One region of the Pseudomonas sp. PAMC25584 genome, then DNA from elsewhere that is predicted to be linked to it. Evidence: predicted binding sites of a transcription regulator. Region 1 holds the regulator's gene; the other holds the start of a gene.
The links. The regulator sigma-54, encoded in region 1, starts transcription at its own class of promoters, with help from an activator protein. The targets are predictions, from matches to a motif close to ANTGGCATNNANNTTGCTNT.
Positions count from the first base shown of each region.

Region 2: a site for sigma-54 is predicted at 2,180-2,199, ahead of glnK (P-II family nitrogen regulator). Genes of this name have one in related genera too.

Region 1 is NZ_CM176870.1:992,664-1,008,104, forward strand. It holds gene ACS5Q8_RS04465 (class II fumarate hydratase) at 1-600, shown strand, start outside; gene ACS5Q8_RS04470 (DUF2753 family protein) at 628-1,056, shown strand; gene ACS5Q8_RS04475 (superoxide dismutase) at 1,058-1,669, shown strand; gene ACS5Q8_RS04480 (ZIP family metal transporter) at 1,703-2,596, shown strand; gene ACS5Q8_RS04485 (HPr family phosphocarrier protein) at 2,635-2,907, opposite strand; gene rapZ (RNase adapter RapZ) at 2,924-3,781, opposite strand; gene ptsN (PTS IIA-like nitrogen regulatory protein PtsN) at 3,784-4,248, opposite strand; gene hpf (ribosome hibernation-promoting factor, HPF/YfiA family) at 4,261-4,566, opposite strand; gene ACS5Q8_RS04505 (RNA polymerase factor sigma-54) at 4,642-6,135, opposite strand; gene lptB (LPS export ABC transporter ATP-binding protein) at 6,333-7,058, opposite strand; gene lptA (lipopolysaccharide transport periplasmic protein LptA) at 7,058-7,591, opposite strand; gene lptC (LPS export ABC transporter periplasmic protein LptC) at 7,578-8,150, opposite strand; gene ACS5Q8_RS04525 (KdsC family phosphatase) at 8,159-8,683, opposite strand; gene ACS5Q8_RS04530 (KpsF/GutQ family sugar-phosphate isomerase) at 8,684-9,658, opposite strand; gene ACS5Q8_RS04535 (ATP-binding cassette domain-containing protein) at 9,974-10,783, shown strand; gene mlaE (lipid asymmetry maintenance ABC transporter permease subunit MlaE) at 10,783-11,580, shown strand; gene mlaD (outer membrane lipid asymmetry maintenance protein MlaD) at 11,580-12,047, shown strand; gene ACS5Q8_RS04550 (MlaC/ttg2D family ABC transporter substrate-binding protein) at 12,059-12,706, shown strand; gene ACS5Q8_RS04555 (STAS domain-containing protein) at 12,703-13,008, shown strand; gene ACS5Q8_RS04560 (BolA family protein) at 13,123-13,362, shown strand; gene murA (UDP-N-acetylglucosamine 1-carboxyvinyltransferase) at 13,386-14,651, shown strand; gene hisG (ATP phosphoribosyltransferase) at 14,868-15,441, shown strand, end outside.
Region 2 is NZ_CM176870.1:6,037,566-6,042,255, reverse strand. It holds gene ACS5Q8_RS28390 (YifB family Mg chelatase-like AAA ATPase) at 1-1,507, opposite strand, end outside; gene ACS5Q8_RS28385 (accessory factor UbiK family protein) at 1,722-1,985, opposite strand; gene glnK (P-II family nitrogen regulator) at 2,408-2,746, shown strand; gene ACS5Q8_RS28375 (ammonium transporter) at 2,781-4,118, shown strand; gene ACS5Q8_RS28370 (secondary thiamine-phosphate synthase enzyme YjbQ) at 4,330-4,690, shown strand, end outside.

The DNA of each region.
Region 1 (15,441 bases):
GCGTTGATCGGCTCCCAGGACACCGCCGTCGCCGTCTCCGGCCAGTTGAAAGCTATCGCTGTGTCGTTGATGAAAATCGCCAACGACTTGCGCTGGATGAACTCCGGCCCGCTGGCAGGCCTGGGTGAAATCGAACTGGAGGGGTTGCAGCCTGGCTCTTCGATCATGCCCGGCAAGGTCAACCCGGTGATCCCGGAGGCGACGGCCATGGTCGCCGCGCAAGTCATCGGCAATGACACGGTGATCACCATTGCCGGCCAATCCGGCAACTTCGAGCTGAACGTGATGCTGCCGATCATCGCCCAGAACCTGCTCAGCAGCCTCGAACTGCTGGCCAATTCCAGCCGCCTGCTGGCGGACAAGGCCATCGCCAGCTTCAAGGTCAATGAGGCAAAGCTCAAGGAGGCGCTGTCGCGCAACCCGATCCTGGTCACCGCACTCAACCCGATCATTGGTTACCAAAAGGCCGCTGAAATCGCCAAGCAAGCCTATCAGCAAGGTCGTCCGGTGATTGATGTCGCCCTCGAACACACGGACTTGCCGCGCAGCCAACTGGAGGTCCTGCTGGACCCGGAAAAGCTCACGGCTGGCGGCGTGTAATCATCGACCCTGCTTTGGAGGCTCACCATGGAGCATTGGAAACGCACGATCGAACGGGCCAATCGCTGCTTTATGCAGGGCGAACTGGTCGACGCTCGCGAAGCCTATTTGCAGGCCCTGGCCCTGGCTCAAGTGTTGTTCGAACGCTGGGCGAACGCCGACGAAGCAGTGGCCGCCTGTGTCATTTCCCATCACAACCTGGCGGACCTGCACTTGCGCCTGAACCAGCCGGAAGAAAGCGCAGAATACCTCTGCGCCATCCACCAGCGCCTGTTACAGACCCTGCAGGACCGGCGTCTGAGCCCGCAACTGCGTGATGCGGCGCTGCGCCAGAGCAGCAAAACCTACGTCGAGCTGTTGAACTTCATCAGCGATTACGGCGAATACCCCCGTACCCATCGCTTGCTGGGCGGTACTGCGGCGCAACCGACCCCTCCTCAATACGGAGCACACTGATATGTCCTACACCTTGCCTGCCTTGCCTTACGCCTACGATGCCCTGGAGCCGCATATCGATGCGCAAACCATGGAAATTCACTACACCAAGCACCACCAGGCTTATATCAACAACCTCAATGCCGCCGTGGAGGGCACCGAGTTTGCGGGCTGGCCGGTAGAGAAGCTGGTATCGAGCGTCCAACAACTGCCCGAGAAACTGCGCGCTGCGGTGATCAATCAAGGCGGTGGTCATGCCAACCACTCGTTGTTCTGGGCGGTAATGTCGCCCAAAGGTGGCGGCAAACCCGAGGGCGCGCTGGGCCAGGCGATCGATGAGCAACTGGACGGCTTCGACAGTTTCAAGGACGCCTTCACCAAAGCCGCGTTGACGCGCTTCGGCAGCGGCTGGGCCTGGCTGAGCGTCACCCCGCAAAAGACCTTAGTGGTGGAGAGCAGCGGCAACCAGGACAGCCCGCTCATGAACGGCAACACTCCGATCCTCGGCCTGGATGTGTGGGAACACGCCTACTACCTGCTCTACCAGAACCGTCGGCCTGAATACATCAATGCTTTCTACAGGGTTATCAACTGGCCGGAAGTTGCTGCCCGCTACCAGGCCGCCCTGGCCTGATATCACCCTCTCTACCAAGACTTAAGGCTGACTATGGGCACTGAAACACTGGCGATCAGCGGCGTGCGAATGTTTCGTTATACGTTTGGCTCGCTGCTGCTATTGGCAGGTACTGCATTGCTGGTGGCTCAAGGATTCGCCTGGCTGGACTTGGAGCCGCGCATCCTGCGAGCCCTGCAGGGTGGGGCGATCTGCGCGCTCGGCACCGCGTTGGGCGCCGTGCCTGTGTTGGTTATCCGGCGCATGCCGGCAGCGTTGAGCGATACCTTGCTGGGTTTCGGTGCCGGAGTGATGCTCGCGGCGACAGCGTTTTCACTGATCGTACCGGGCATTGCGGCGGCTGAGGGCCTGGGGCTCACCCCGTGGGGCGCGAGTGGCTTGATCAGCGTTGGCATCCTGCTGGGGGCGTTCGGGTTGTACCTGGTCGACCGCAAGGTCTCCGGTGCCAGCCCGGAAATGCTGGTCGGCACGCCGGAGCACCCGGTGATCCCGCCACGCATCTGGCTGTTCGTATTTGCCATCATTGCGCACAACATCCCGGAGGGTATGGCCGTGGGCGTTTCGGCGGGCGGCGGTATGCCGGATGCCGACAGCCTGGCCATGGGCATTGCCTTGCAGGATGTGCCCGAAGGCCTAGTGATTGCGTTGGTGTTGGCTGGGGCAGGGATGTCGCGGGTCAAGGCGTTCCTGATCGGTGCGGCCTCGGGTCTGGTCGAGCCGATATTTGCCGTGCTTTGCGCCTGGTTGGTGAGCCTGGCAGAAGTGTTGCTACCGCTAGGCTTGGCGTTGGCTGCCGGCGCGATGCTGCTGGTGGTCACTCACGAGGTGATCCCCGAGTCGCGGCGCAATGGCCATGAACAGCTCGCCAGCCTGGGATTGTGCATTGGGTTCTGTTTGATGATGGTGATGGATACCGCGCTGGGCTGAAGCTGTTGCGGCTTCAGCCGCTGTCTCAAAGGGTGGGCTTATTCACCCTCATCAAAGAAGTTATTGATCAGCTTGACCAGGGCGTCCATCGCTTCCTGCTCTTGCTCGCCTTCCGTCTTCAAATGAATCTTGGTGCCCTTGCCGGCGGCCAGCATCATCATCGCCATGATGCTTTTGCCGTCGACCATGGATTCTGGGGTGCGCCCAGCGCGGACCTGGCAGGGGAACTGCCCGGCGATGCCGACGAACTTGGCTGAGGCCCGGGCGTGCAGGCCCAGCTTGTTGATGATTTCAATTTCCAGAGCGGGCATCGCGGGGGTGTTCCTTTCAGCTAAGGTCTCGGTGGCGAACCTGGACGTTCTTGAGGGTTTGTTGCAGCGTCTGGCCCAGGCGTTCGGTCAGATAGACAGAGCGGTGGTGGCCGCCGGTGCAGCCGATGGCAATGGTGACATAGGCCCGGTTGCTCGCGGCAAAGCGCGGCAACCATTTGAGCAGGTAGCTGGAGATGTCCTGGAACATCTCCTCGACATCCGGTTGCGCGGCCAGATAGTCCGCCACAGGCTGGTCCAACCCTGATTGATCACGCAACTCCGGCTTCCAGTAGGGATTGGGCAGGCAGCGCACATCGAATACCAGGTCGGCATCCACCGGCATACCGCGCTTGAAGCCAAACGACTCGACCAGAAAGGCCGTGCCGGGTTCGGGCTGGTTCAGCAGGCGTAGCTTGATGGCATCGCGTAGTTGGTACAGGTTGAGGCTGGTGGTGTTGATCTTGAGGTCGGCGAGGTCAATGATCGGCCCCAACAGCTTGGTCTCGTCCTCGATGGCTTCGGCCAGCGAACGGTGTGGGCTGCTGAGGGGGTGGCGTCGACGAGTCTCGGAGAAACGTTTGAGCAGGGTTTCTTCGTCGGCATCCAGGTACAGCACATCGCAGTGAATGTGCTTGGCACGTACTTCCTCAAGCAGTTCCGGGAAGCGCGAGAGGTGGCTGGGCAGGTTGCGGGCATCAATCGAAACGGCGACCAACGGCTGTGCCAGTTCGGTGTGGATCAGCGCGCGCTCCGCCAACTCCGGCAGCAGGCCGGCGGGTAGGTTGTCGATGCAATAGAAACCGTTGTCCTCAAGAACATTGAGGGCGGTGCTTTTACCTGAGCCGGAGCGGCCGCTGACGATGATCAAACGCATGATTAATGCCCGTTTTGTTCATCCAGGACAACCTGATACAACGCCTCATTGCTGCTGGCGCTGCGCAGTTTGTCGCGTACTTCCTTGCGGTCGAGCATGCTTGCAATCTGCCGGAGCAGTTCCAGGTGTGCATCGGTGGCGGCTTGCGGGACCAGCAACACAAACAGCAGGTCGACCGGCGCACCGTCGATGGCGTCGAAATCGATGGGAGCGTCCAGGTGCAGCAGGGCGCTGACAGGTGTCTCGCAGCCTTTGAGGCGGCAGTGAGGAATGGCGATGCCGTTACCAAAACCGGTCGAGCCGAGTTTTTCACGGGCAATCAGAGCCTCGTAGACATCTTGCATCTCCAATTCAGGCACTTGTTTGCTGATCAGGTTGGCAATCTGTTCGAGGGCTTTCTTCTTGCTGCCCCCCGGCGCGTTCACAACGGAACGGCCGGGAGTCAGGATGGTTTCAAGTCGGATCATGGGTGGGGAGTGTTAGCGGCCGGTGCCCTGAAGGAGGCTCTGCTGCTTTTCCTTATGCTTTTTGATTTGGCGATCCAGCTTGTCGGTCAGGTCGTCAATGGCGGCATACATATCAGAATGCTCAGCATTGGCGACGACTTCCCCGCCGGGTATACGCAAGGTGGCTTCGATTTTCTGCTTCAGCTTTTCGACAGTCATAATGACTTGCACGTTGGTGATCTTGTCGAAATGCCCCTCAATTCGTTTGAGTTTTTCGCCGATATAAGTGCGCAGCGCTTCGGTCACTTCCAGTTGGTGTCCACTGATATTGACTTGCATACAGCTTCTCCTTCGTTGCCAGTGCATAAAGCGACGGGTAGGAATACCCGCCACTGGAACGCTGTGGCCTGCCCGTCACATCAAACGCTTACGCTCGCTGGAAGGCGCAATCCCAAGGGACTCGCGGTACTTGGCGACGGTTCGACGGGCGACCTGAATGCCTTGTGCCTCCAGTAAACCAGCGATCTTGCTGTCACTCAACGGCTTTTTCTGATTTTCCGCGGCAACCAGTTTTTTGATGATCGCGCGGATCGCCGTGGACGAGCATTCGCCGCCTTCGGAGGTGCTGACATGGCTGGAGAAAAAGTACTTCAACTCATATATACCCCGTGGGGTATGCATGAATTTTTGCGTCGTTACCCGGGAAATCGTCGATTCGTGCATGCCCACCGCTTCTGCGATGTCGTGCAGAACCAGGGGTTTCATCGCTTCGTCGCCGTATTCCAGGAAGCCGCGCTGGTGCTCGACGATCTGGGTGGCCACTTTCATCAGGGTTTCGTTGCGGCTTTGCAGGCTCTTGATGAACCAGCGCGCTTCCTGCAACTGGTTGCGCATGAAGGTGTTGTCGGCACTGGTGTCGGCACGACGCACAAAACCGGCATATTGCGGGTTGACCCGCAGGCGCGGCACCGACTCCTGGTTCAGTTCCACCAGCCAGCGCTCGTTGTCCTTGCGCACGATCACATCGGGGACGACGTATTCGGCTTCGCTGGACTCGATCTGCGAGCCCGGACGCGGGTTGAGGCTTTGCACCAGCTCGATGACGTGGCGCAGGTCGTCTTCCTTGAGCTTCATGCGGCGCATCAGTTGGCTGTAGTCGCGGCTGCCCAGCAGGTCGATGTAGTCGGTGACCAGGCGCTGGGCTTCAGCGAGCCAAGGGGTCTTGGCGGGCAGTTGGCGCAATTGCAGCAACAGGCACTCGCTAAGGTTGCGTGCGCCAATGCCGGCGGGCTCGAACTGCTGGATGCGGTGCAGGACGGCTTCGATTTCGTCCAGCTCGATGTCCAGTTCCGGGTCGAAGGCTTCAAGAATCTCTTCGAGCGTCTCGTCCAGATAACCCTGGTTATTGATGCAGTCGATCAGGGTCACGGCGATCAGGCGATCGGTGTCGGACATCGGCGCCAGGTTCAATTGCCACAGCAAGTGGCTCTGCAGGCTCTCGCCGGCTGAGGTGCGGGTGGTGAAATCCCACTCGTCGTCATCATTGCTCGGCAGGCTGCTGGCGCTGGTCTGGTAGACGTCCTCCCAGGCGGTGTCCACGGGAAGTTCGTTGGGGATGCGTTCGTTCCATTCGCCTTCCTCCAGGTTATCCACCGTAGGGGCGGTTTCCTGGTAAGAGGGTTCCTGCACGTCGGAATTGGGTTTTTGCTCGACGTTGTCGGCCAGTGGGTCTGCATTATCGAAGTCGTCGCCTTCTTCCTGGCGTTCGAGCATCGGATTGGACTCCAAGGCTTCCTGGATTTCCTGTTGTAGGTCCAGTGTCGACAATTGGAGCAGGCGGATGGCCTGTTGCAGCTGCGGTGTCATCGTCAGCTGCTGGCCCATTCTCAGGACTAGCGATGGTTTCATGGCAGGGGCTTAACACCTTATTCGCCGGCGCAATGCGCCATCCACGACAGGGCGCGTGAGCGCCAAACATAAGCAAATTATATGCCTGATATCGGGGGCTTTGCCTAGAGCGCGGTAACAATAAAAATCCGGAGGTTTTCATTGACTCCCGCGCACCTTGGCGAACGGCCTGCCACCGCCATTTTCTACCGGCAGGCTTACAGGCGGAACTCGTGGCCCAGATACACTTCCTTGACCAGTTCGTTGGCCAGAATAGTGGCCGAATCGCCTTCTGCGATCAGTTGCCCATCATTGACGATATATGCAGTTTCGCAGATATCGAGGGTCTCGCGGACATTGTGGTCGGTGATCAGTACACCGATGCCCTTGGCCTTGAGGTGATGGATGATCTGCTTGATGTCGCCAACCGAGATCGGGTCGACACCGGCAAAAGGTTCGTCCAGCAGGATGAACTTCGGCGCAGTGGCCAGTGCGCGGGCAATCTCCACGCGGCGACGTTCACCACCGGACAAGCTCATGCCGAGGTTGTCGCGGATGTGGTTGATGTGGAACTCCTGCAGCAGGCTTTCCAGCTCCTTGCGGCGGCCGTCGCGGTCGAGTTCCTTACGGGTCTCGAGGATCGCCATGATGTTATCGGCGACCGACAGTTTGCGGAAGATCGACGCCTCCTGGGGGAGATAGCCGATACCGGCGCGCGCGCGGCCGTGCATCGGCTGGTGGCTGACGTCCAGGTCGTCGATCAACACGCGACCCTGGTCTGCCTGAACCAGGCCGACGATCATATAGAAGCAAGTGGTTTTGCCGGCACCGTTGGGGCCAAGCAGGCCGACGATCTGGCCGCTGTCGATCGACAGGCTGACGTCGCGCACGACCTGACGGCCTTTATAGGCCTTGGCCAGATGCTGGGCTTTCAGGGTTGCCATTACTCGGCCTTCTTCTTCGGCTGGATAACCATGTCGATACGTGGGCGTGGTGCGGTGACCTTGCTGCCGTTGGCGCGACCGGCGTTGGCGATCTGCTTCACGGTGTCATAGGTGATCTTTTCACCTTCCGTGGAGTTGCCGTCGGGGCTCAGTACCTTGGCCTGGTCGATCAGCACGATGCGGTTTTGCTGGGCGTGATACTGGATGGTTTTGCCGTAGCCCTTCATTGGTGCGGTATCGGCGGGCGCCTGCTTCTGTTCGAAGTAAGCCAGGTTGCCCACGGAAGTCACAACGTCGATGTCGCCAGCAGGGGTGCGAGTCAGCGTCACCGTGTTGCCGGTGATCTTCATCGAGCCCTGGGTAATGATCACGCCACCGGTGTAGGTCGCGACGCCTTGTTTGTCATCGAGCTGTGCATCGTCGGCCGAAATGTGGATCGGTTGCTGGCTATCGTTCGGCAGAGCCCAGGCGCTCACGCTTCCCAGTGCTGCGCCCAGACCGAGCAAAATAGGGAGGGTTTTAACGAGCCTCATACTGTCCTCTTACGTTCGATAGCAGGTGTATCCTGCTTTCTTTCAAATACGCTTTCATTCCCTTGCCAGTCGATACACCGCCAGCGCCGTCGATTCTAACGTCTTGCTCGGTCTGCGCATATTGCTTCTGTGGGAATACGGTCATGCGACTGCTGGTAATGATGGTGTCGCGGTTCTGCGCGTCAGTCCGTGCGACGCGTACCGAGTCGATCAGTTCCACTTCGGTGCCGTCCGGGTTGACTTCGCCACGCTTGCTGGTGACGTGCCAGGGGAATTCGGTGCCGCGGTACAGATTCAGGTCGGGGTTGGTCAGCAGGGTGACTTCGGATGCCTTCAAGTGTTCGACTTTGTCCGATGTCATTTCGTACTGCACTTTGCCGTCAGGTAGGAACTGCACGCTGTAGGCATTGGTGGCGTAATAGTCGATAGCGCCTTGGTCAGCCTGCGCAACAGGCTGGTCGAGAAAGCGCTCCGGGCTGATATTCCAGTAGCCAACCGCCAGGAGCAGCGCGGCGATGACCCCGAATAGCAGGAAGTTGCGAATCTTTTTGCTCAGCATAAAACGCTCTATAGGTAGGCGGCGTGGGCCGCTTCAAGGCTGCCCTGGGCACGCAGGATCAACTCGCAGAACTCGCGGGCGGCGCCTTCGCCGCCACGGGCCGTGGTGATGCCGTGGGCATGCTCGCGAACAAATGCCGCCGCATTGGCGACAGCCATGCCCAAGCCCACCCGGCGGATCACCGGCAGGTCGGGCAGGTCGTCGCCCAGATAGGCAACCTGCTCATAGCTTAGGTTGAGTTGGCCAAGCAGCTCGTCCAAGACGACTAGTTTATCCTCCCGGCCCTGATACAGGTGAGGAATCCCCAGGTTTTGTGCGCGGCGTTCCACAACCGGGGTTTTTCGACCGCTGATAATCGCGGTTTGCACGCCCGCCGCCATGAGCATCTTGATGCCCTGGCCGTCGAGGGTGTTGAACGTCTTGAATTCGCTGCCGTCTTCGAGGAAGTACAGGCGGCCATCGGTCAGCACGCCGTCAACGTCGAAAATCGCCAACTTGATGTGTTTGCCGCGTTGCAACAGGTCGCTGGTCATTTACATCACTCCCGCACGCAGCAAGTCGTGCATGTTCAGGGCGCCAATCGGGCGGTCGTCGCCATCGACCACCACCAGCGCGCCGATCTTATGGTCTTCCATGATCTTCAGGGCCTCGGCCGCCAGCATTTCCGCGCGTGCAGTCTTGCCGTGGGGGGTCATCACCGCATCGATGGTGGCGGTGTGGATATCGATAGTGCGGTCCAGGGTGCGGCGCAGGTCTCCGTCGGTGAAGACGCCGGCCAGGCGTCCGTCGGCTTCCAGGACCACGGTCATGCCCAGGCCCTTGCGGGTCATCTCCATGAGCGCGTCCTTCAGCAGGGTACCGCGCTGTACCTGGGGCAGTTCATCGCCGGAATGCATGACGTTTTCCACTTTCAACAGCAGGCGTCGGCCCAGCGCACCGCCCGGATGGGAAAACGCGAAGTCTTCCGCCGTAAAACCGCGCGCTTCCAGCAGCGCCACGGCCAAGGCATCGCCCATGACCAGCGCGGCGGTGGTGGAGGAGGTCGGTGCCAGGTTCAGCGGGCAGGCCTCAGCGGTCACGTGAACATTCAGGTTTACTTCGGCGGCCTTGGCCAGTGTCGACTCCGGGTTGCCGGTGATGCTGATCATCTGGATGCCCAGGCGTTTGATCAGCGGCAGCAGGGTCACGATTTCGTTGGTGGTGCCGGAGTTGGACAGTGCGAGGATGATGTCATCCTTGGTGATCATGCCCATGTCGCCATGGCTGGCTTCGGCCGGGTGGACGAAAAACGCTGTGGTCCCGGTGCTTGCCAGGGTGGCGGCGATCTTGTTGCCGACGTGACCGGACTTGCCCATGCCGACCACAACAACGCGGCCTTTGCTGGCCAGAATCATCTCGCAGGCGCGCACGAAATCTGCGTCGATATGGGCCAACAAGCCTTCTACGGCTTCAAGCTCGAGGCGGATGGTGCGTTGTGCGGATTGGATAAGGTCGCTGGATTGGCTCATGTCTGAAATCGTATAGCCTGACGAAAAGTCGGCGATTATAACGGTAATGATCAATTCCCTCACGCAAGTTCGTCAGCCTTTAGTCGTCAGGCGCTTCAGACTCCTTCCTCGGTAACATAGCCAGCAATGTTTTTTCCCTGTCCCCAATCTGAACAAGCGCTGTTCCGGCCTTGGGGGCTCTGCACCAGCAGTGATATAGTTCGCCGCCAGCTCGGTCCACCCAGCCCATGTGGCTAACTATATATCGCGCAACCGTTGCAAACGTTTGTCGCAAACGTGGTGTCTGAGTGAAAGGCTGCATCCCAAGGAGTTTAGATGAGTGCCGATAACGCCTACGCGGTCGAGCTGAAGGGCCTTACCTTCAAGCGCGGGACGCGCAGCATCTTCAATAACGTCGATATTCGCATTCCCCGCGGCAAGGTCACGGGCATCATGGGGCCTTCCGGTTGCGGCAAGACCACCCTGTTGCGCCTGATGGGCATGCAATTGCGCCCCAACGCAGGCGAAGTATGGGTCAACGGCCAGAACCTGCCGACGCTGTCGCGCAGCGATCTGTTCGATGCGCGCAAGCACATGGGGGTCCTGTTCCAAAGCGGTGCGCTGTTCACCGACCTCGATGTGTTCGAAAACGTCGCGTTTCCGCTGCGGGTGCATACTCAGCTGTCCGATGAAATGATTCGTGACATTGTGCTGCTGAAACTGCAAGCCGTGGGCCTTCGCGGAGCCCTCGACCTGATGCCGGACGAACTGTCCGGCGGCATGAAGCGTCGTGTCGCATTGGCGCGTGCTATTGCCCTCGATCCGCAGATTCTCATGTATGACGAACCCTTCGTGGGGCAGGACCCGATCGCCATGGGCGTGCTGGTGCGCCTGATCCGCCTGCTCAACGATGCGCTGGGGATTACCAGTATCGTGGTCTCCCACGACCTGGCCGAGACCGCGAGCATCGCCGACTACCTCTATGTGGTCGGTGATGGCCAGGTGCTGGGGCAGGGAACGCCGGAAGAACTGATGAACGCTGACAACCCGCGCATTCGCCAATTCATGACCGGCGATCCCGATGGCCCGGTGCCTTTTCATTTTCCGGCAGCGGACTACCGCTCAGATCTTCTGGGGAAGCGCTGATGCGCAAGACATCTCTTATCGAGAAGGTGCGCCTTTTCGGTCGTTCCGGCATCGACATCATCGAAGTGCTCGGCCGTTCGACGATTTTCCTGTTCCACGCCTTGCTCGGCCGTGGTGGCATTGGCGGCAGCTTCGGTCTGCTAATCAAGCAACTGCACGCCGTCGGTGTGATGTCCCTGGTGATCATCGTGGTCTCCGGGCTCTTCATCGGCATGGTGCTGGCGTTGCAAGGCTTCAATATCCTGTCCAGCTACGGCTCGGAACAGGCGGTGGGGCAGATGGTCGCCCTGACGCTGTTGCGTGAACTCGGCCCGGTCGTCGCGGCCCTGTTGTTCGCCGGGCGCGCCGGTTCTGCGCTGACCGCCGAAATCGGCAACATGAAGTCCACCGAGCAGTTGTCCAGCCTGGAGATGATCGGTGTGGACCCGCTCAAGTACATTGTTGCACCGCGCCTGTGGGCCGGCTTCATTTCCCTGCCGCTGCTGGCGATGATCTTCAGCGTGGTGGGTATCTGGGGCGGTTCATGGGTTGCGGTGGACTGGCTGGGGGTCTACGACGGCTCCTACTGGGCCAACATGCAAAACAGCGTGACCTTCAACGGCGACGTGCTCAATGGCATTATAAAGAGCATTGTCTTCGCCTTTGTCGTGACCTGGATCGCCGTATTCCAAGGCTATGACTGTGAGCCCACTTCAGAAGGGATCAGTCGCGCCACCACCAAGACCGTTGTGTACGCCTCGCTGGCGGTACTGGGCCTTGACTTCATTATGACCGCCTTGATGTTTGGAGATTTCTGATGCAAAACCGCACTGTGGAAATCGGTGTCGGCCTTTTCTTGCTGGCTGGCATCCTGGCTTTACTGTTGCTTGCCCTGCGAGTCAGCGGCCTTTCGGCCAGCCCCACCGCCGATACTTATAAACTTTACGCGTACTTCGACAATATCGCCGGTTTGACTGTCAGAGCTAAAGTGACCATGGCCGGTGTGACCATCGGCAAGGTCTCGGCAATCGATCTGGATCGCGACAGCTTCACCGGGCGAGTGACGATGCAGTTGGACAAGAAGGTAGATAACCTACCAACCGACTCTACTGCGTCTATCCTCACTGCGGGCTTGCTGGGCGAGAAATACATCGGGATCAGCGTGGGTGGTGAAACTGCTCTGCTCAAGGATGGCTCGACCATCCACGACACACAGTCGTCGCTGGTGCTTGAGGACCTGATCGGTAAATTCCTGCTCAATACGGTCAATAAAGACGCCAAATGAGGACTCTGTTCATGATCTCTACCTTGCGACGTGGTCTGCTGGTACTGCTTGCAGCACTGCCGTTGATGGCCAACGCGGCGGGTTCTGCGCACGAACTGGTGCAGGACACGACCAGCAAAATGTTGGCTGACCTGACCGCCAATAAAGAACAGTACAAGCAAGACCCGACTAAGTTTTACGACTCGCTCAATACCATTGTCGGCCCGGTCGTGGACGCCGAAGGTATTTCGCGCAGCATCATGACGGTCAAGTATTCGCGCAAGGCCACGCCCGCGCAGATGCAGACATTCCAGGAAAACTTCAAGAAGGGCCTGTTCCAGTTCTACGGTAACGCCCTGCTCGAATACAACAACCAGGGGATCACTGTCGATCCCGCCAAGGATGAGTCGGGCGATCGCACCAGTGTCGGCATGACCGTCAAGGGCAGCAACGGCGCGATCTATCCTGTGCAGTACACGTTGGAAAAGGTCAGCGGCGAGTGGAAGCTGCGTAACGTGATCATCAACGGTATCAACATCGGCAAGCTGTTCCGTGACCAGTTCGCTGATGCGATGCAGCGCAATGGCAACGACCTGGACAAGACCATCAATGGTTGGGCTGGTGAAGTGGCCAAGGCCAAGGAAGAGACCGATAAAGCTGCTGGGAAGCCCGCGCAATGACCGAGGCGGCTGTTCGTATCGGCGACGCCGGCGAGTTGTTCCTCAGCGGTGTGCTGGATTACCGCACCGGGCCGGACTTGCGCAAGCAGGGGCAGGCGCTGATCAAAGCGAGCACCGCGCCGTCGCTGGTGCTCGATTGCTCGGCGGTGAGCAAGTCCAGCAGCGTCGGTTTGTCGTTACTGCTGTGCTTTATACGTGATGCCGAGGCAGCCAAAAAACCGGTCAGCATAAGTGCGCTGCCCGATGACATGCGTGAAATTGCCGAGGTTTACGGTCTGACCGAGCTGTTGGCGCATCCTTAATACACATTTTCAAGGAAGCCCCCCGTCAGAGTCCTGCTATGCGGGGTTCGCAGGCGCGGGGCTTTTTTGTATGATGTGCGACCCGTGCGCACTGGGCGCCGATAGAGGTTGAGCATGCAGGCCCTAGAAGTTAAGAGCTTCCTTGAAGGAAAGCTGCCGGAAACGAACGTAGAAGTTGAAGGCGAAGGCTGCAACTTCCAGCTGAATTTGATTAGCGATGAACTGGCGGCGCTGAGCCCGGTCAAGCGTCAACAGCAGGTCTATGCCCATTTGAACCCGTGGATCACCGATGGCAGCATCCATGCGGTCACTATGAAATTTTTCAGCCGCGCGGCCTGGGCCGAGCGCACCTGAGCCCCCAAGGCGTCGAGATTCTTATGGATAAATTGATTATTACCGGCGGTGCCCGCCTTGATGGCGAGATCCGCATTTCCGGTGCGAAAAACTCCGCCTTGCCGATCCTGGCAGCGACCCTGCTGTGCGATGGTCCTGTGACCGTGGCCAACCTGCCGCACCTGCACGACATCACCACCATGATCGAGCTGTTCGGTCGCATGGGCATTGAGCCGGTGATCGACGAAAAACTGTCGGTTGAAATCGACCCGCGCACCATCAAGACCCTGATCGCCCCGTATGAGCTGGTGAAAACCATGCGTGCGTCGATCCTGGTGCTTGGCCCGATGGTCGCCCGTTTCGGCGAAGCCGAAGTGGCCCTGCCTGGCGGTTGCGCGATCGGTTCGCGTCCGGTGGACCTGCACATCCGTGGTCTTGAAGCCATGGGTGCTACCATTGACGTCGAAGGCGGCTACATCAAGGCCAAGGCGCCGGAAGGCGGCCTGCGTGGCGCCAGCTTCTTCTTTGATACCGTGAGCGTGACCGGTACCGAGAACATCATGATGGCCGCGGCCCTGGCTAACGGTCGCAGTGTGTTGCAAAACGCCGCGCGCGAGCCGGAAGTGGTCGACCTGGCCAACTTCCTGATCGCCATGGGCGCCAACATCCGCGGCGCCGGCACCGACACCATCACCATTGAAGGTGTAAAACGCCTGCATTCGGCCACCTACAAGGTGATGCCGGACCGCATCGAGACCGGGACCTACCTGGTCGCCGCCGCCGTCACCGGTGGTCGCGTCAAGGTCAAGGACACTGATCCGACCATCCTTGAGTCCGTACTGGAAAAACTTAAGGAAGCCGGCGCTGAAATCACCACCGGTGAAGATTGGATCGAGCTGAACATGCACGGCAAGCGGCCAAAAGCCGTCAACGTGCGGACCGCCCCGTACCCGGCGTTCCCGACCGACATGCAAGCGCAGTTCATCTCCCTGAACGCGATTGCCGAAGGCACCGGTGCCGTGATCGAGACCATCTTTGAAAACCGCTTCATGCACGTGTATGAACTGCACCGCATGGGCGCGAAGATCCAGGTCGAAGGCAACACGGCCATTGTGACCGGCATCGACAAGCTCAAAGGCGCGCCCGTCATGGCCACCGACCTGCGGGCCTCGGCCAGCCTGGTGATCTCCGCACTGTGCGCAGAGGGCGACACGCTGATCGACCGCATCTACCACATAGACCGTGGCTACGAGTGCATCGAAGAAAAACTGCAGATGCTCGGCGCGAAGATCCGCCGGGTACCGGGCTAGTCCAAGGACTGCAATTGTGGCGAGGGAGCTTGCTCCCGCTGGGTCGCGAAGCGGCCCCAAGAGCGGGACTGCTACGCAGTCCAACGGGAGCAAGCGCCCTCGCCACAGTTTGCGGTTAGCTGATTTGTTTCAAATCGAGGCTGTAATGGCCTCGATCTGTGTCTGGCGCCGTTTGCGACCAGACCGCAATAGCCTGATGAAGGACTGACGTTTCCCATGTTGACCATCGCACTGTCCAAGGGCCGTATCCTTGACGACACTTTGCCGCTTCTGGCTGAAGCGGGCATCGTGCCGACCGAGAATCCGGACAAGAGCCGCAAGTTGATCATCCCTACGACCCAGGACGACGTTCGCCTGCTGATCGTGCGGGCTACCGATGTGCCGACCTACGTTGAACACGGTGCCGCCGACCTGGGTGTCGCCGGTAAAGACGTATTGATGGAATACGGTGGCCAGGGCCTGTACGAACCACTGGACCTGCGTATTGCCCTGTGCAAGCTGATGACCGCTGGCCGGGTCGGTGACGTCGAGCCCAAGGGGCGCCTGCGGGTGGCCACCAAGTTCGTCAATATCGCCAAGCGTTACTACGCGGAGCAAGGCCGCCAGGTCGATATCATCAAGCTGTACGGCTCGATGGAGCTGGCACCGCTGATCGGCCTGGCCGACAAGATCATCGACGTGGTCGACACCGGCAACACCCTGCGCGCCAACGGCCTGGAGCCCCAGGATTTCATTGCTGACATCAGCTCTCGCCTGATCGTCAACAAGGCATCGATGAAGATGCAGCACG
Region 2 (4,690 bases), 1.2 Mb from region 1:
CGCAGTCGACTTGGCTGGAGGCCGAGGGCCGGTATTGCAGGGCTTCGGCAATGTGGTGGCGGCCGATAGTGTCGGCGCGTTCCAGATCCGCCAGAGTGCGGGCGACCTTGAGCAGGCGGTGGGCTGCTCGAAGCGATAGGGTCAGGCGCTCGCAGGCGCTTTCCAGCCAGGCTTCGTCCGGCTTGGACAGCGCACAATGCTGGCGCAACCCCGGTAGATCCAGGAACGCATTGGCGCAGCCCTGGCGCTGATGCTGGCGTTCCCGTGCCTGGGCAACCAGCGCCGAGGCGGTGGACGTGTTGTCGCCGGGCTGCGGGGCAGGGTTCAGCGCGGTGATTTCGCGGGCGACGGTCAGGTGCAGGTCGATCCGGTCCAGCAACGGCCCGGAGAGTTTGTTGCGGTAGCGCTGGATCTGCTCCGGCGTACAGCGACAGCGCGCGCTGGGGTCGCCCATGTAACCGCAAGGGCAGGGGTTCATCGCGGCGACCAGTTGAAAGCGCGCCGGGAAACTCACGCGGTCGCGGGCGCGGGAGATCACGATATGCCCCGACTCCAGTGGCTCGCGCAAAACCTCCAGCACCTTGCGATCAAACTCCGGCAACTCATCCAGGAACAGCACCCCGTGGTGGGCCAGGGTGATTTCCCCCGGTTGCGGCTTCGACCCGCCGCCCACCAGTGCCGGGCCGGAGGCCGAATGGTGCGGCTGGCGAAACGGCCGGTGGGGCCAATGGCTCAGTGGCGCCAGGCTGACCACGGATTGAATCGCGGCGACTTCCAGCGCTTCGTGTTCACTCAGTGGCGGCAGCAAACCTGGCAGGCGGCTGGCGAGCAAGGTCTTGCCGGTGCCGGGCGGCCCGCTGAACAATAGGTTATGCGCGCCTGCCGCAGCGATCAGCAGCGCGCGTTTGGCGGCGAGTTGGCCCTGGACTTCGCTGAGGTCCGGGTAGGGCTTGTTCAAGTACAGCAAACCGTCAGACTTGAAGGGCTCGATCGGTACTTGCCCATTCAGGTGCGCCACCACCTGCAGCAGGTGGTCCACCGCAATCACCTTCAACCCGGACGCCAGGCAGGCCTCTTCGGCATTCGCCCGAGGCACGATCACGCTGCGCCCGGCCTTGCGCGCCGCCAGCGCCGCCGGTAACACACCTTTCACCGCGCGTACCTCGCCCGATAGCGCCAATTCCCCCAGGCACTCCACGTCATCGAGCATCAGCGCCGGCACCTGCACGCTCGCCGCGAGAATCCCGAGGGCAATCGCCAGGTCAAAACGCCCGCCGTCCTTGGGCAGGTCGGCGGGCGCGAGGTTGAGGGTGATGCGACGGGCCGGGTATTGCAGCGCTGAATTGAGGATGGCGCTGCGCACGCGGTCCTTGCTTTCCTTGACGGCGGTTTCCGGCAAACCCACCAGCGTGAGCGATGGCAGACCATTGGCCATATGCACTTCGACGCTGACGGCGGGGGCTTCGACGCCGATCTGGGCGCGGCTGTGGACGATGGCGAGGGACATGCTCATTCCTTGAAAGGGCGGGCCGCTTCCTGCGGTTTTTCAAGGGTAGACGAGGTGGGGAAGAGCGAGGCGGGGGAGGTTTTACAGAACGTATCCGGAGAGTGACGCAGAACGAGTGTGTGGGCTGGCGTGCCTGCGATATAGGCGGTTAGGTGTGTCAGAGGGACCGAGTCGATCCCCTCGCAGGCAAGCCAGCGCCTACATTGACCGGGGTTTATTCAGCGGCTGCCGGGGTCAACCGCGCTTCCAACTCCGCCACCTTCGCCTCCAGGCTTTCCAGGCGCGCTCGGGTGCGGGCCAGTACCACCATTTGGCTGTCGAATTCTTCCCGGCTGACCAGGTCGAGCTTGCTGAAGCCGCTTTGCAGCAACGCCTTGAACTGGCTTTCGATTTCATTGCGGGGCAGCGGGGTGTCGCCGCTGAACAGGCGGGAGGCGTGGCCGCTCAGGGCGTCGAGGAGGTCTTTGGGCGCGAGCATGGGAAATCTTCCGGAAAACTGTTGGCGGGCAGTGTATCACGCAGCGTCTATAGTCATTTTCACGGACTCACGCGCACGCTTTTCGCGCATGGGGGCGCACGGTGGCGCACCCTTTTCGTGCGCATTGCATTCGCCAGAGGGTCCCGCAGGTGGGCGCAGCTAGGCAATGGACTGATTTCAATGATTTTTACGGAGCTGGCAAGGTTTCTGCTTAGACGAACATGACCCATGCACTGATGCAGTCGCTGTGACGAATGCAGTGCGCCGACGGATCAGGGGTACAGGTTTCGTCACCAGTGGTTCGCTGGCGTCGTAATGGCAATTGCTCTTGCGACGACGCGTTACAAAGCCAGGCGCTGCGCTTAGACTTGAGACGGGTTTGTTTTCCTGGGGCAAGTCCACCAATTCGGGAGAGAGTTTTCATGAAGCTAGTCACTGCCATCATCAAGCCGTTCAAGTTGGACGATGTACGCGAGTCGTTGTCCGAGATCGGCGTGCAGGGCATTACCGTTACTGAGGTCAAAGGCTTCGGGCGGCAGAAGGGTCACACCGAGCTGTATCGCGGCGCGGAGTACGTGGTCGATTTCCTGCCGAAGGTGAAGATTGATGTCGCCATTGACGACAAGGATCTTGACCGGGTTATCGAGGCGATAACCAAGGCTGCCAACACCGGCAAGATCGGTGACGGCAAGATCTTTGTGGTCAATCTGGAACAGGCTATTCGCATCCGTACCGGCGAAACCGATACCGACGCAATCTAAGCCGCCAAACCCCAACGCCCCAGGAGAAAACAATATGACTCTGCGTAAATTCGCAGGGCTCGGAGCCCTGTTGTCCTTTGTAATGCCAAGCCTGGCCTTGGCGGCAGACGAAGTGGCTGCTCCAGTCCTCAATTCCGGTGACACGGCGTGGATGCTCACATCCACCGCGCTCGTGCTGTTCATGACCATTCCCGGCCTGGCGCTGTTCTACGGCGGTATGGTTCGCTCCAAAAATATTCTGTCGGTGATGATGCAGTGCTTCGCCATCACTGGCTTGATCACCATCCTGTGGTTCGTCTACGGCTACAGCATGGCGTTCGATACCACCGGTATGGAAGCGGGCGTCGTCAACTTCAACTCGTTCGTGGGCGGCTTGTCCAAGCTGTTCCTCTCAGGTGTGACCCCGGCCAGCATCACCGGCCCTGCGGCGCTGTTCCCTGAGGCGGTGTTCATCACCTACCAGATGACCTTCGCCATCATCACCCCGGCGCTGATTGTCGGTGCCTTCGCCGAGCGTATGAAGTTCTCCGCGATGCTGATCTTCATGGGCGTTTGGTTCACCCTGGTCTACGCGCCGATTGCTCACATGGTGTGGGGCGGTCCGGGTTCGCTGCTAGGTGACTGGGGCGTGCTGGACTTCGCCGGCGGTACGGTGGTGCATATCAACGCCGGTGTGGCTGGCCTGGTAGCGTGCCTGGTCCTCGGCAAGCGTAAAGGTTTCCCGACCACGCCAATGGCGCCTCACAACCTGGGTTACACCCTGGTGGGTGCGGCCATGCTGTGGGTCGGCTGGTTCGGCTTCAACGCCGGTTCTGCAGCGGCGGCCAACGGCACTGCCGGTATGGCGATGCTGGTGACCCAGATCGCTACTGCCGCCGCCGCACTGGGCTGGATGTTCGCCGAGTGGGTCACCCACGGTAAACCAAGCGCCCTGGGCATCGCCTCGGGTGTGGTGGCGGGCCTTGTGGCTATTACGCCGGCTGCCGGTACCGTGGGCCCGATGGGCGCGCTGATCATCGGCCTGGCGGCGGGTGTGGTGTGCTTCTTCTGCGCCACGACCCTGAAACGCAAACTGGGCTATGACGACTCCCTGGACGCCTTCGGTGTGCACGGTATCGGCGGTATCCTCGGCGCAATCTTGACCGGTGTGTTTGCAGCGCCAGCACTGGGTGGCTTCGGCACCGTGACTGATGTGGCGGCACAGGTCTGGATTCAGTGCAAAGGCGTCGGCTTCACTGTGATCTACACAGCCATCGTGACCTTCATCATCCTCAAGGTGCTGGACATGGTCATGGGCCTGCGGGTTACCGACGAAGAAGAAGCTGTCGGCCTCGACCTGGCGCAACACAACGAACGCGGTTACAACTTGTAAGTAGGCGAAAAAAACATGCCCGGCTTGCCGGGCATTTTTTTGTCTGACGTTTGTCAGTCATGACGCGTGGTGCCGGTTTTTGCGCTGCGTATGTGATGGCGCGCACACGGCACTTTTCCGGATGCGAATGTCTTACAGGCATGTAGGCGTATTCGGCACTTTGTTTTTTCCCTGAGCGCGCTAGAATGCGCGCCGATGGGCGGAGAACTGTATGTGGCAACAGACCCTGATTACCCTGCGGGCCAAGCCCCGGGGCTTTCACCTGGTAACCGACGAGTTGCTGGCCGGCTTGCCTGAATTGAAGGCGTGTCGCGTGGGCCTGTTGCATCTGTGGCTGCAGCATACCTCGGCCTCGTTGACCATCAACGAGAATGCCGATCCGGCGGTTCGTCGTGACTTCGAGCGTTTTTTCAACTCGCTGGTGCCGCAAGGCCGAGCCGGGTTCGAACACAACGACGAAGGCCCGGACGATCTGCCGGCGCACTTCAAGGCCAGTCTCCTGGGCTGCCAGCTGAGTTTGCCGGTCAAGGCCGGCCGCTTGGCGATGGGGACCTGGCAAGGTGTTTATCTGG